Regions from separate parts of the Filifactor alocis ATCC 35896 genome, predicted to be linked through region 3. Evidence: predicted binding sites of a transcription regulator. Region 3 holds the regulator's gene; each other region holds the start of a gene.

Region 1 (4,461 bases), 730 kb from region 3:
ATGCGGACGATACCTTTGTACCGCTACAAAAACAATACTTGATGTTGAAGACAATCGACCATCTAAATCAACGTGCAAAAGATGCGTTGGCAGAAGGAATTCCTCAAAGAGAAATTCGAAACGCAGAGTTATTTGAAGAAGTGATTAAGATGAAATATACCATTCCAAACAGTGATTTGAGCAAAATCGGAGAGTTGGTATATACCATCGATACCTTCTATGACGGATTGATTAAAAGATATGAAAAACGGAAGGATGTGAAGTAATGAGCGACAGAGAATATTTGCACCTCAATCGGGTAAAGGGAGACCTAATCGTATTAGAGGGCGTAAAAAATGCAGCCTATGGCGAAATACTAAACATCACTTTAGAAGACGGGAAGAAAAGAAACGGAAAAATTGTTGCCGTCCAAGGCGACAAGGTAGTTGCTCAAGTATTCCAAGGGACACAGGGAGTTTCTACCAACAACGTAGCGGTTAACTTTACAGGAAAACCGTTGGAAATTCCACTTTCAATAGATATTTTGGGAAGACAGTTCAACGGATTGGGACAAAGTGTGGACGGAATCGGTCCGATTTATTCCTCAAAAAGATATAACGTAAACGGAAGACCGATGAACCCGGTTGCCCGTTCCTATCCGAGAGACTATTTGGAAACGGGAATTTCTGCGATTGACAGCTTGATGACATTGATTCGTGGACAAAAATTGCCGATTTTCTCAGGAAACGGATTGCCACACAACGAGTTGGCTGCTCAAATCGTAAGACAAGCATCTGTAAAAGGAGAAGAGTCCAACTTCGCAATCGTGTTCGGTGCAATGGGAATCAAGCACGATGATGCGGATTTCTTCAGACAATCCTTTGAAGGCTCAGGAGTAATAGAGCGTGTTGTTATGTATGTCAACCTTGCAGACGATCCGGCGGTAGAACGGATTTCTACACCGAGATGTGCGTTGACCGCAGCCGAATACCTTGCTTATGAAGAAGGAATGCACGTACTTGTTATTTTGACAGATATTACAGCGTATGCCGAAGCGCTTCGTGAACTTTCCTCAGCAAGAGAAGAAGTACCGAGTCGTAAAGGATATCCGGGATATCTATACAGTGACTTGGCAACACTTTATGAAAGAGCGGGAATGGTATTGGACAAAAAAGGTTCGGTAACCCTACTACCAATCTTGACCATGCCGAATGATGACATCACTCACCCGATTCCCGACTTGACAGGATATATTACAGAAGGTCAGATTGTATTGTCAAGAGATTTGGCAAAACAAAACGTATACCCTCCAATCAATGTATTGCCATCTTTGTCTCGTTTGATGAAAGACGGTATCGGGGACGGATTTACAAGAGAAGACCATGATGAAGTATCTTCCCAATTGTTCTCTTCTTATTCAAGAGTACAAGAAGTGCGTTCTTTGGCACAAATCATCGGAGAAGATGACCTTTCCGAATTGGACCAAAAATTCATGGCGTTCGGAAAAGCGTTTGAAGAGCGATTCTTGACGCAAGATCAGGATGAAAAGAGAACGATCGAAGAAACATTAGATATTGCATGGGAAATCCTATCCATCCTTCCAAAAGAAGAATTGGAAAGACTTTCTCCGAAAATGATAGATAAGTATTATTGTGGAGAGTAGGTGGTACAATGGCAAACGAATTAGCACCTACCAAAGCGAATCTGATGAAAGCGAAAGAAAATCTGATTTTCTCCAGAAGCGGATTTTCTCTGTTGGATAAAAAAAGAACTGTGTTGATTCGAGAGGCAATGGGACTTGTCGGAAAAGCGGAAACGCTTCAAAAACAAATCAAAGAAGAGTTCGAAGAGGCATATGCCTCATTGCAAATGGTCAATCTGTCCATCGGGATAAACACAGCGGATGAAATTGCAATGTCCATTCCGGGAAGAGAGAACTTTGATATCTTGTATCGCAGTGTCATGGGCTTGGAAGTTCCGACAGTAGTTTTTGAGAGAGACGAGTTACTTCATACGGATTACAGTTTCTTTCAAACGAATCAAGCAGTAGATCAAACCGTAATGAAATTCAAAAATCTTCGTTATCTCATCTATGAGTTGGCAGAAGTAGAGAATGCTGTTTTCAAAATAGCAATGGAAATCAAAAAGACAGCCAAGCGTGCGAACGCATTGGAAAAAATTCAGATTCCACGTTATGAAGAAGCGGTAAAATATATTCAGGAAGTAATCGAAGAGAAAGAAAGAGAAGATTTCTTCCGATTGAAAAAAATTAAAAGCAAAAAAATTCGAGATGAACAGGAAGCAAAATAGAACTTCTGTGCATGTTGAATTAAGAGAACATTCTTTGTCACACGATAAAGAGTGTTCTTTTTTTATGATTACTTGAGTCAGTTTAACATAATGAAATATGGAAACTAAAACGAGTAAAAGTGAAAATATGACAAAAAACAGTAGTTTGTAAAACTGAAAGCAATCTTTGAAATGGAGAAAAACTCCGACTTTGCGACAGGAGTTGAATTTTTCTGTAAAAACATTGTAGAAAAATAAAAAAACACTTGAAATGTAATCGAAAATTCGTTATTATAATCGTAGATTAGCACTCAACAATAAAGAGTGCTAATACAACGATAAGTTGAAGTGTAACTCTATATCGAAAGAATCGTTCATTCGGTATAAAATATAAGGAGGATTTTGGAAATGAAAATAAGACCATTAGCAGATCGTGTAGTAATTCAAATGTTGGAAGCGGAAGAAAAAACAAAGAGCGGAATCATTTTGACAGGAACCGCAAAAGAACAACCGCAAATTGCAGAAGTTGTAGAAGTTGGACCGGGTGGAGTAGTAGACGGTAAAGAAATCAAAATGGAAGTAGAAAAAGGAAACAAAGTGTTGTTCTCCAAATATGCAGGAACTGAAGTAAAGGTAGAGGGAGAAGAGTATATTATCCTAAGACAAAGCGATATTTTAGCTGTAGTAGAATAAGATGGAATAAGAGAAAGAGAATATAAGGAGGAATTTGAATTATGGCAAAGGAAATTAAATTCGGGGAAGACGCAAGAAAAGCATTGGAACGCGGAGTAAATATTTTGGCGGATACAGTAAAAGTGACGATCGGACCGAAAGGAAGAAATGTTATTTTAGATAAAAAATTCGGAAGTCCGTTGATTACCAATGATGGGGTTACTATTGCAAAAGAAATCGAATTGGAAGATGCTTACGAAAACATGGGAGCACAACTGGTAAAAGAAGTAGCGACAAAAACAAATGATATTGCAGGAGACGGAACAACTACAGCGACACTATTGACACAGGCAATCGTTCGCGAAGGATTGAAAAACGTGGCAGCCGGTGCAAACCCAATCTTCATTCGTAAAGGGATTCAATTAGCAGTAGACAAAGCGGTAGAAACCTTGCAAGCAAACTCTCGTCCAATCGAAAACAAAGAATCCATTGCACAAGTAGCTGCAATTTCCGCAGGAGACGAAGAAGTAGGAAAAATGATTGCAGATGCAATGGAAAAAGTCGGAAAAGACGGTGTTATTACAGTAGAAGAATCAAAAACAATGGGAACTACTTTGGAAGTAGTAGAAGGAATGCAATTTGACAGAGGATATGTTTCTCCTTACATGTCAACCGATATGGAAAAAATGGAAGCAAACCTTTCCGATCCGTTGATTTTAATCACAGATAAAAAAATTACAAACATCCAAGAAATCCTTCCTGTATTGGAACAAATTGTACAACAAGGTAAAAAATTGTTGATTATTGCAGAAGATATTGAAGGAGAAGCATTGGCTACTTTGGTAGTGAACAAATTGAGAGGAACATTTGATGTTGTTGCAATCAAAGCACCTGGATTCGGAGATCGCAGAAAAGCAATGTTACAAGATATTGCTATCTTGACAGGAGGAACCGTAATCTCTGAAGAAGTTGGATTGGAACTGAAAGATGCAGATATGACAATGCTTGGTCGTGCAGGTTCTGTCAAAGTAACGAAGGAAAATACAGTTATTGTAAACGGAGCGGGAAGTGCAAGCGATATAGAAGAAAGAGTAGCTTTGATTCGCAGACAAATCGAAGACACTACTTCTGAGTTTGATAGAGAAAAATTGGAAGAACGACTTGCGAAATTAGCAGGTGGAGTTGCAGTAATCCAAGTTGGAGCAGCAACAGAAACTGAATTGAAAGAAAGAAAACTTCGTATGGAAGATGCATTGAATGCAACAAGAGCTGCGGTAGAAGAAGGAATCGTATCCGGTGGTGGAGTTGCATTGATTGAAACTATCTCCGAAGTTGAAAAACTGTTGACAGAAGAAAATACAGAAATCAAAACAGGTATCAAAATTATTTTAAGCGCATTACAAGAACCGTTGAAACAAATCGCAATCAACGCAGGTTTGGAAGGTGCCGTTATTGTAGAAAATGTTCGTAAAGGCGAAAAAGGAATGGGATTCGACGCGTTCAGAGAAGAATATGTCAATA
Region 2 (4,461 bases), 480 kb from region 3:
CAGTATCAATTATGTGACGCCTATCTTCCGACAAACTCAAGTTTTTATCAAATAGTCGCACTGATAAACCGATTTTCCTTATCCTTACATCAATTCACAGATTTGGTTCGCAAACTCTACCGGATCTTCGATTGGCAATCCTTCAATCAATCTTGCTTGTTGATATAATAGGTTGGTGTATTGGTTCAGTTTTTCTTCGTCATCGATATGACTCATCAGTTTTTCAAAAATCGGATGATTTTTATTGATTTCCAATATTTTTTCTGCTTTCAATCCTCCGTTTCCCGGCATTGCGCTCAATACTTTTTCCATTTCGATAGAAATTTCTCCGTCACTTACCAAACAAACGGCATGCTGTTTCAATCGGGAGGAAGTTTTTACTTCTTTTACTTTGTCACCCAAAACGGATTGCATTTTTTGGAACAGTGTTTTTTCTTCTTCCGTTGCAACGGATTCTTCTTTGTTTTCTTCTTCCAGTCCCAAATCTCCGGCAGAAACATTCTTAAATTCTTTTTCTTGATATTGTTGCAACATTTTCAGTGCAAATTCATCTACATCTTCTGTCAAATACAAAATTTCGTATCCTTTGTCCAACACCATTTCTGTCTGTGGTAATTTTTTGATTCGTTCGATACTTCCGCCCACTGCATAGAAGATATATTTTTGTTCTTCTTTCATACGACTGACATACTCTTCTAATGTGACGAACTTATCTTCCAAGGAGGAGTAGAACAATAACAATTCCTGTAAGGTGTCCTTGTTTGCTCCGAAGTCGCTGTATACACCGAATTTCAACTGTCTTCCGAATTCTTTGAAGAATGTTTCGTAGCGTTCTCTGTCATTTTTCAGTAGTTGTTCCAACTCTGATTTGATTTTGTTTTTGATATTTTTTGCAATCATTTTCAGTTGCTTGTCCTGTTGCAACATTTCTCTTGAAATATTCAAAGACAGGTCTTCTGAATCTACCATTCCTTTTACGAAACTGAAGTAATCAGGTAAGAGGTCTGCACATTTTTCCATAATCAACACGCCGTTGGAATACAGTTCCAAACCTTTTTCATAGTCCGGTGTATAGTAGTTGAACGGTATTTGTGTCGGAATGTATAGGATGGAGTCATATCGTACCATTCCGTCTACTTTCAAGTGAAGATGACTCATCGGCTTATCAAAACCGTAGTGTTTTTCGTGGTAGAAGGTTTCGTAATCTTCGTCTGTCAATTCACTTTTGTTCTTTCTCCAAATAGGAATCATGCTGTTGATGACTTCTACTTCTGTATAGTCTTCATACTCGTTTTCGGTTCCTTCTTTCAATCTGCTTTTCTTCACTTCCATTTTGATTGGATATCGAATAAAATCGGAGTGTTTTTTAATCAAACTTCTAAGATGGTATTCATCCAAAAACTCATCGTAGTTTTCGTCTTCTGTATTTTGTTTCAATTTGATAATAATTTCTGTTCCGACTTCATCTTTACTTGCCTCTTCAATGGTATATCCGTCTATCCCTGAAGAATGCCAGCGGTATGCTTTGTCTTCCCCCAAGCGTTTGGTCAAGACAGTCACTTCATCAGCTACCATAAAAGCGGAATAAAACCCTACTCCGAACTGTCCGATAATAGAATATTCCTCTTCTTTTTCGACCTGTTGTTTAAAAGCAAGAGAACCGCTTTTTGCAATAACTCCCAAATTGTTTTCCAATTCTTCCTGATTCATTCCGATTCCGGTATCTTTGATAGTAAGTTGTCTGTTCTCTTTGTCCGGTACAATCTCGATATAGTAATTTTCTTTTTGGAATGTCAACTCTTCATTGGTCAATGCTTCATAATAAATCTTGTCGATGGCATCACTTGCGTTTGAAATCAATTCACGAATAAAAATATCCTTGTGTGTATAGATAGAATGAATCATCAATTCCATCATTCGTTTGGATTCTGCCTGAAACTCTCTTTTTTCCATTTTTCTCTCCCTCTCTATTATGGTTCTTTTATGTTTTTTCACAAACTTTTTTGCAGTCGATTTGTTAGCACTCTTTGATATAGAGTGCTAATCCGGTTTTATTATAGAACATCTGATTTTTTCTGTCAACAACAATTCAAATGCAAAATAAAAAACAATACATCACAAATGGTATTGTCCATAATATTTATCCATCTAATGAAGCCTTTTCAGAAAAACAAAGCTCAAATTATGGGCGGTAAAAATGATCTTTTCTCGCTTAAAAACTCTTCTTAACTTCCAAAGTGTAAAGATTTCTTAGGTTCTGTTTTCAATTACTGTAAATTATCTCAAATTTATTTTTGTTTTTCTATATCATTCAAACTGATTGTAGTATAATACTCTTATATTTTTGTTTTGATGTTATGATTTCACCCAAACAATGAAATTTTATTTTAATTGATAGTCATAGATAAACCTAACATTACAAACTCAAGATTACATGAAAGGATACTGTTATGAATCAGTTGTTACAATATGGAAAAAAACATACTCCTTCTATCATTCGATGGAATGCCAAAAAATTACCGCAAGAAAAATATTATGTATTGATTCTTCTCTTTTTCGGTGTCGTATATTTCGGATTCTCTTTTGTTCTTCTGAAAAATTCTTTGTGGGATGCGGCTTTTTTTAGTATCTCTCGTATGACGATACTGCTCATCACCTATAAACTTCTCAGAGAATTATCTCCCGATATGCAGATTAACTATTACTTCACTATGATGATGACGGCAAGTGTTTTGTGTTTCCCCTGGGAATTATATTGGTGGGGTACTCTGTTTTTGCTTTGGACTTCAAGAATATTGACTCGCTCTTCCGGAGAGGAAAGCTCTAACTTTGAACTTGTGATTCTGTTTTTGACCTCTTTTTTACTTTTTATTTTTTCCAGTTTTATCTATCCGTTGAATTTGTGTGTCGCGCTGAGTTTGGATTTTTATTTTGATAAATCCCGCAAAAAAAATCTTGTTCCTGCTATTCTTTCCGCTATCCTATCTTGTACCTGGTTCATCCGAATCTACGGTATTACCAAGACTGAACTTTCTCTCTTTTGGATTGCGATTGTGTTGATTGCGGGAGTACTTTTTATTTTTAGAATCTCTATTCTGAAACATATCTTGTCCAAGGATGATAAGGACAAAAGAATGTTACAACCTAAGAGAATCAAAAGTGCCAATGCGAATTTGATTATTACGCTTTTGCTCTTCGCTATCGGATACGGAAAAACTTCAGAATTGGCACATCTTTGGATTATGGTTTTATGTATTTCTCTTCCTTATTGGAAAGATATTTATAAGATTCATCGAAATGAATATAGCTGATTATTATAGTAATCACTGAAATAAAGTAGCGGAACCATGAAATCATCAACAATTTCTTAATAAGTTATGATAGAGTTCAAATAAAATAGGTAATCGTAACATATAGAAAAAGCAATTCTTTGGGAGAACTGTCTCTCTTAAAGAATTGCTTTTTTAGTTTATTGCTTAATGTAATTTCTCAGTTTTATCTTTCAAACACAATCATTCTATTGGAAAAGACTCTTGAATTCATATTGCAATACTCCGTTGTTTTCTTGGAAGACGAGATATTTTATATCGGATAATTGCGAACCTGATGCATTCAAGTCTTTGACGGAAATACGACTGATATTTCCTTCTTGATAACTCGAAAATTCTCCCTTTTTTTCTACGATATAGATATTTTTTGTCTTAGACGCCTGATGCACTGTTTTTCTGAAAATGTCGAAGGAATTTCCGGAAACTTGCAGTTTGCTGTTCATACAAATTACTAAGTTGGTTGTAGGTTGATTCAATGCCTGTTGAATGATATCCCACTGTCCCGATAAACTTCCGTTTGAGCCATTCATCAATAAGAAACTTGTATTACCGACTGTTTGAACTTGACCGTTTGCAAAAGAAACGGTATTCACCTTGGAGGATAAACTGCTGTCTCGATTTCCCAACATCACAACACTTGGAATCTGTGCCAGTTCTTGTTGTAACTTTGCACTGATTGCCTGTGTTGCGATATCGCCTTGTTGCGAATAGGTATCTGTTACCATTGCAAAGGTCGGCGATTGCAGATTCGCCGTTTTGCGTGGGTCGTTCGGATTTGTTCCGATAACTTCTACTGCCATACTACTGCTTGCACCACCGGATTGTGCAACGATTTGTCCGATTCCTCCACCGGTGAATGTCATATTTCTGCCGTCATAATTTCCGCTCACACCTTGTGTGGAGACAGAGACTGATGCTGATGACAGCATATTGTCATTTTCATCAAACACCTTGATTGCAACAGGAATTTTTTCTCCCTGCACAAACAAACCGGCTAACGGAACTATTTTGATGGTCGTCGGATTTCCTTTCGGTGCAATATTTTTTAAGGACACGCCGTTGATAACGGCACGCTCTCCCGAAATTTTGTTTTCTACTTTGGAATCAACAATCAGTTCTGTTGAACCTCCAC
Region 3 (4,461 bases):
CCAAAGAATTGCTGATAAGATAGCGGGAATATTTGTTCCTGTTGTGATGACGATTGCCGCTATCACTTTTGTTGCTTGGTATGTATGGATAGATCAAGGTAATTTTTCAAGAGCATTGGAAAATATGATTTCTGTTTTGGTAATTGCTTGTCCGTGCTCCTTAGGTTTGGCAACTCCAACTGCCATTATGGCAGGCTCCGGCCGTGCAGCAGAATATGGAGTTTTGTTCAAGGGTGGAGAGTATTTGGAAAATGCTTATCGTACAAATACGATTGTGTTGGATAAAACAGGTACAATTACCGAGGGAAAACCTGCGTTATCAACTGTTGTAATAAAAAATATTTCAGAAGAATCTTTCTATCAATATGTCTATTCGTTAGAAAAATGTTCTGAACATCCTTTGGCACAGGCAGTTGTAGAAGGCTTTGAAAAGTCGAAAAAATTAGATGTGATACCTTTAGATGATTTTGAAAACTTGTCCGGATATGGTGTAGGAGGACATGTTTTTGGAAATGAAATATGGGTTGGAAACAGAAAATTGATGTTATCTAAAAAAATTCACTTTGAAGAAGAGGACGAAATATTACAATTGGAAGAAACAGGAAAAACGTTAGTATTTGTTGCGATAAATGGAGAATTATCCGGATATATGGCGATATCAGATACCCTAAAAGAGAGTTCTAAGAGTTCGATAGAACAATTAAAAAAATTGGGAATAGATGTTATTATGATGACAGGAGATCATATTACTGCTGCGCGTGAAGTAGCATCTAAAGTAGGAATAGATACTGTTATTGCAGATGTTTTACCGGAAGAAAAAGCAGATGAGATTGGAAAATTGCAAAAACAAGGAAAAATAGTTTCTATGGTAGGAGACGGAATTAATGATTCTCCTGCTTTGGCTACGGCGGATGTGAGCATGGCAATTGGAACAGGTACAGATATTGCAATGGAAACAGCGGATATCACGCTGATGAGAGGAGATCTGGAATCTGTTTACGATGCGTTGCTTTTGAGTAAGCATACTATGAGAATTATCAAACAAAATCTTTTTTGGGCATTGTGTTATAACAGTATTGGGATTCCGTTGGCAGCATCAGGATGTCTGTTGCCATGGATAGCCGGAGCGGCAATGGCATGCAGTTCTGTTTCTGTAGTAACAAATTCATTGAGATTGCAAAGGATAAAATTGTCATGAAAAAAGGGATAGGTAATAAGATAAAAGAAAATACAGATAATAGTATGACTTGTGAAAATTTTGAAGAAGAATGTATGACTTGTGATACGATATCGAAAGAAGATTCATTGGAAAATAAAAATTTGATTCATCGCCTTCATAGAATAGAAGGTCAAATTCGTGGAATTCAAAAAATGATTCAGGAAGATCGAGATTGTGTAGATATCATTACACAGGTTTCTGCATCTCTTTCGGCTTTGGAAAATGTAAGTTTGATTATTTTAGAGAAGCATATCAAAGGATATCTTCAGAATATGAAAACAAATCCTGAGGAAGAAGAATCAATTGATATTTTGGTAGAAGTCATTAAGCGAATTTTGAAATAATGATGGAATTGGAATTTGTTTTGAGGAATCAAGCAGATTCCAATTTATATTTTTAAAAGAGTTTATGGGAAATTTGTAATTTTTCAAAAAAATAATATGGAATTGTTGACAAATAAACAGAAAGTGGGTAATATATAGTCATGAGTTAGCACTCAACAACAAAGAGTGCTAATAAAATAAAAAATTTGAATAAAAGATGCAGACAGCATTGGGCAAGAAGGGAGGATGAGATGAAAAATAATTTAACTGATCGAAAGTTGAGGATTTTAGAGTTTATTATTCAAGAATATATTCATACTGCAGAACCGATTGGTTCGAGAACAATCTCTAAGAATCAAGGTTTGAATGTCAGTGCAGCAACAATCCGAAACGAGATGTCTGATTTGGAAGAGTTAGGATTATTGGTTCAGCCTCATACCTCGGCAGGAAGAATTCCTTCTGAAAAAGCATATGAGATTTATGTGAAAAATATGATGGGTTCTAACTTCTTGAAAGAGTATGATAAACAGATGATTCAATCTAAGTTGGGAAAAAATATTGATAAAATCAGTACTTTATTGCAAGAATCTTTAGATTTGATTAGTGAACTGACGAATTATACATCAATCGGAATTTTAGAAACACAGAACAGAAAAAGAGTTTTGAAGAATATATCGCTTGTTCCGATTGATAGTAGAAGAATTGTGATTGTAACGGTACTGGACGATGGCGAAGTAAGAAACGATACCATGATTTTACATCAGATAATAGATACTGAATCTTTAAGGTTGATATCAGATGCAATTAATGAAAGCTTGGTAGGAAAATGCTATGAAGATATCAGCGAAAGTTTATTTCCTTATATTAAATCAAAAATCAGTGAATATACAGTTGCTTTGGATGATATCTTCTCTTTCTTAGAGGAAAAAATCCATCATCCAAATGATTCTTTCCAATTGGTATTTCATGGAATGACAAATATTTTTAATCATCCTGAATTTAATGATATCAGTAGAGCAAGGTCTTTTTTTACAATGATGAAAGAAGAGGACCTTCTGAAAAAAGTATTAGATATCAGAGGAATTGAAAAAGATAACATTAATATTGTAATCGGAGATGACAGAATGGATTCGGTTATGAGAGACTGTTCTATTATTACCGCAAATTATATTAAGGATGGTGTTCCTATCGGAAAAGTGGGAATTATCGGTCCAAAGAGAATGGATTATCAGAGAGCCTATTCTGTAATGAGTTATTTACAAAAGCAAATTAACAGGTTATTAAATGATTCTTGACATAGATAGAGTTTTTTAATAATTGGAATGAGGAGGAGAAGGTTTGTCAAAAGATGAAAAAGAAATGATATTAGAAAAACAAGAAGAGCTGAAAGAGAAAGCGGAAGATGTAGAAGGTAAAGTGGAGGAAGGTGTATCACCTGAAATAGAAACACCAGAAGGTGTGGATAATTCCTTTATGCAAAGACTGGAAGAGAAGAAGAAGGAAGAAGAGTTACATCTTCAAGAGTTGACAGATTCTGTCAAAAGAATTCAAGCAGAATTCATTAATTACAAAAGGAGAACAGAGCAAGAAAAAGAGATGTTGTCATCTTTGGCAAATGAAAGAATTATTTTGGATTTGCTTCCTGTTTTGGATAATTTTCAAAGAGGGTTGGATGCTATCGAAGAAAAAGAAGGTTCTCTTTATGAGGGAATGGAATTGATTTATAAGCAGTTGCTTTCTACTCTGAAAAAAAACGGAGTACAAGAGATTGACACAACAATAGACTTTGATCCTAATTTTCATCATGCTGTAATGCAAGAAGACGGAGAAGAAAGCGGTAAGATTTTAGAAGTTTTCCAAAAGGGATACTTGCTGAAAGAAAAAGTAATTAGACCTGCAATGGTTAAAGTTTCGAATTAAAAATTAATATACAGAAAAAGAAAAAGGAGAGATTTATTATGGGTAAAACAATAGGAATAGATTTAGGTACTACAAACTCTTGTGTTGCAGTTTTGGAAGGTGGAGAACCGGTTGTTATTGCGAATAGAGAAGGATTAAGAACAACACCTTCTGTAGTTGCCTTTTCAAAAGAAGGGGAAAGAATTGTAGGAGAACCGGCAAAAAGACAAGCTGTAACAAATCCTGACAGAACTATTAGTTCTATTAAGAGGGAAATGGGAACGTCATTTAAGGTAACAATAGACGGAAAAGACTATACACCACAAGATATTTCTGCTATTATTCTTCAAAAATTAAAATCTGATGCAGAAAGTTATTTGGGTGAAACTGTAACAAGTGCAGTTATTACTGTACCTGCATACTTTACCGATGCACAAAGACAAGCAACAAAAGATGCCGGAAAAATTGCAGGATTAGATGTAAAAAGAATCATTAATGAGCCGACAGCCGCATCCATTGCCTATGGATTTGAAAAAGACAATATTGAAGAAAAAATTCTTGTATTTGACTTAGGTGGGGGAACCTTTGATGTATCTGTTCTTGAGATTGCAGACGGTACATTCGAAGTATTAGCGACAAGTGGAAACAACCATTTGGGTGGAGATGACTTTGACAATGTTTTGGTTGACTATATGGCAAAAGAATTCTTATCGCAAGAAGGAGTAGATTTGAAAGCTGATAAGATGAGTTTACAACGTTTGAAAGATGCTGCAGAGAAAGCAAAAAAAGAATTGTCCTCCACATTGAGTACAAACATTAACTTGCCGTTTATCACAGCAACAGCAACAGGACCAAAACACTTTAATATGGATTTGAGTAGAGCAAAATTTGAAGAATTGACAAAACATTTGGTAAATCAAACAATTGAACCTACAAAGAAAGCAATGGAAGATGCAAAATTATCTCCAAGTGATATCAATAAAGTTATTTTGGTAGGAGGTTCTACCAGAATTCCGGCAG

What was found. Region 3 encodes HrcA, which represses chaperone genes, less so after heat shock. Its sites were predicted from a motif close to TTAGCACTCNNNNNNNNNGAGTGCTAA; they were not measured.
Region 1: a site for HrcA is predicted at 2,573-2,599, ahead of HMPREF0389_RS08105 (co-chaperone GroES). Genes of this name have one in related genera too.
Region 2: a site for HrcA is predicted at 2,018-2,044, ahead of htpG (molecular chaperone HtpG). Genes of this name have one in related genera too.

What each region holds. Positions count from the first base shown of each region.
Region 1 is NC_016630.1:1,813,743-1,818,203, reverse strand. It holds gene HMPREF0389_RS08120 (V-type ATP synthase subunit A) at 1-266, shown strand, start outside; gene HMPREF0389_RS08115 (V-type ATP synthase subunit B) at 266-1,642, shown strand; gene HMPREF0389_RS08110 (V-type ATP synthase subunit D) at 1,651-2,289, shown strand; gene HMPREF0389_RS08105 (co-chaperone GroES) at 2,677-2,961, shown strand; gene groL (chaperonin GroEL) at 3,003-4,461, shown strand, end outside.
Region 2 is NC_016630.1:1,098,013-1,102,473, forward strand. It holds gene htpG (molecular chaperone HtpG) at 85-1,953, opposite strand; gene HMPREF0389_RS04825 (hypothetical protein) at 2,451-3,311, shown strand; gene HMPREF0389_RS04830 (phosphodiester glycosidase family protein) at 3,518-4,461, opposite strand, start outside.
Region 3 is NC_016630.1:616,265-620,725, reverse strand. It holds gene HMPREF0389_RS02740 (heavy metal translocating P-type ATPase) at 1-1,198, shown strand, start outside; gene HMPREF0389_RS02735 (metal-sensitive transcriptional regulator) at 1,195-1,563, shown strand; gene hrcA (heat-inducible transcriptional repressor HrcA) at 1,794-2,837, shown strand; gene grpE (nucleotide exchange factor GrpE) at 2,881-3,462, shown strand; gene dnaK (molecular chaperone DnaK) at 3,501-4,461, shown strand, end outside.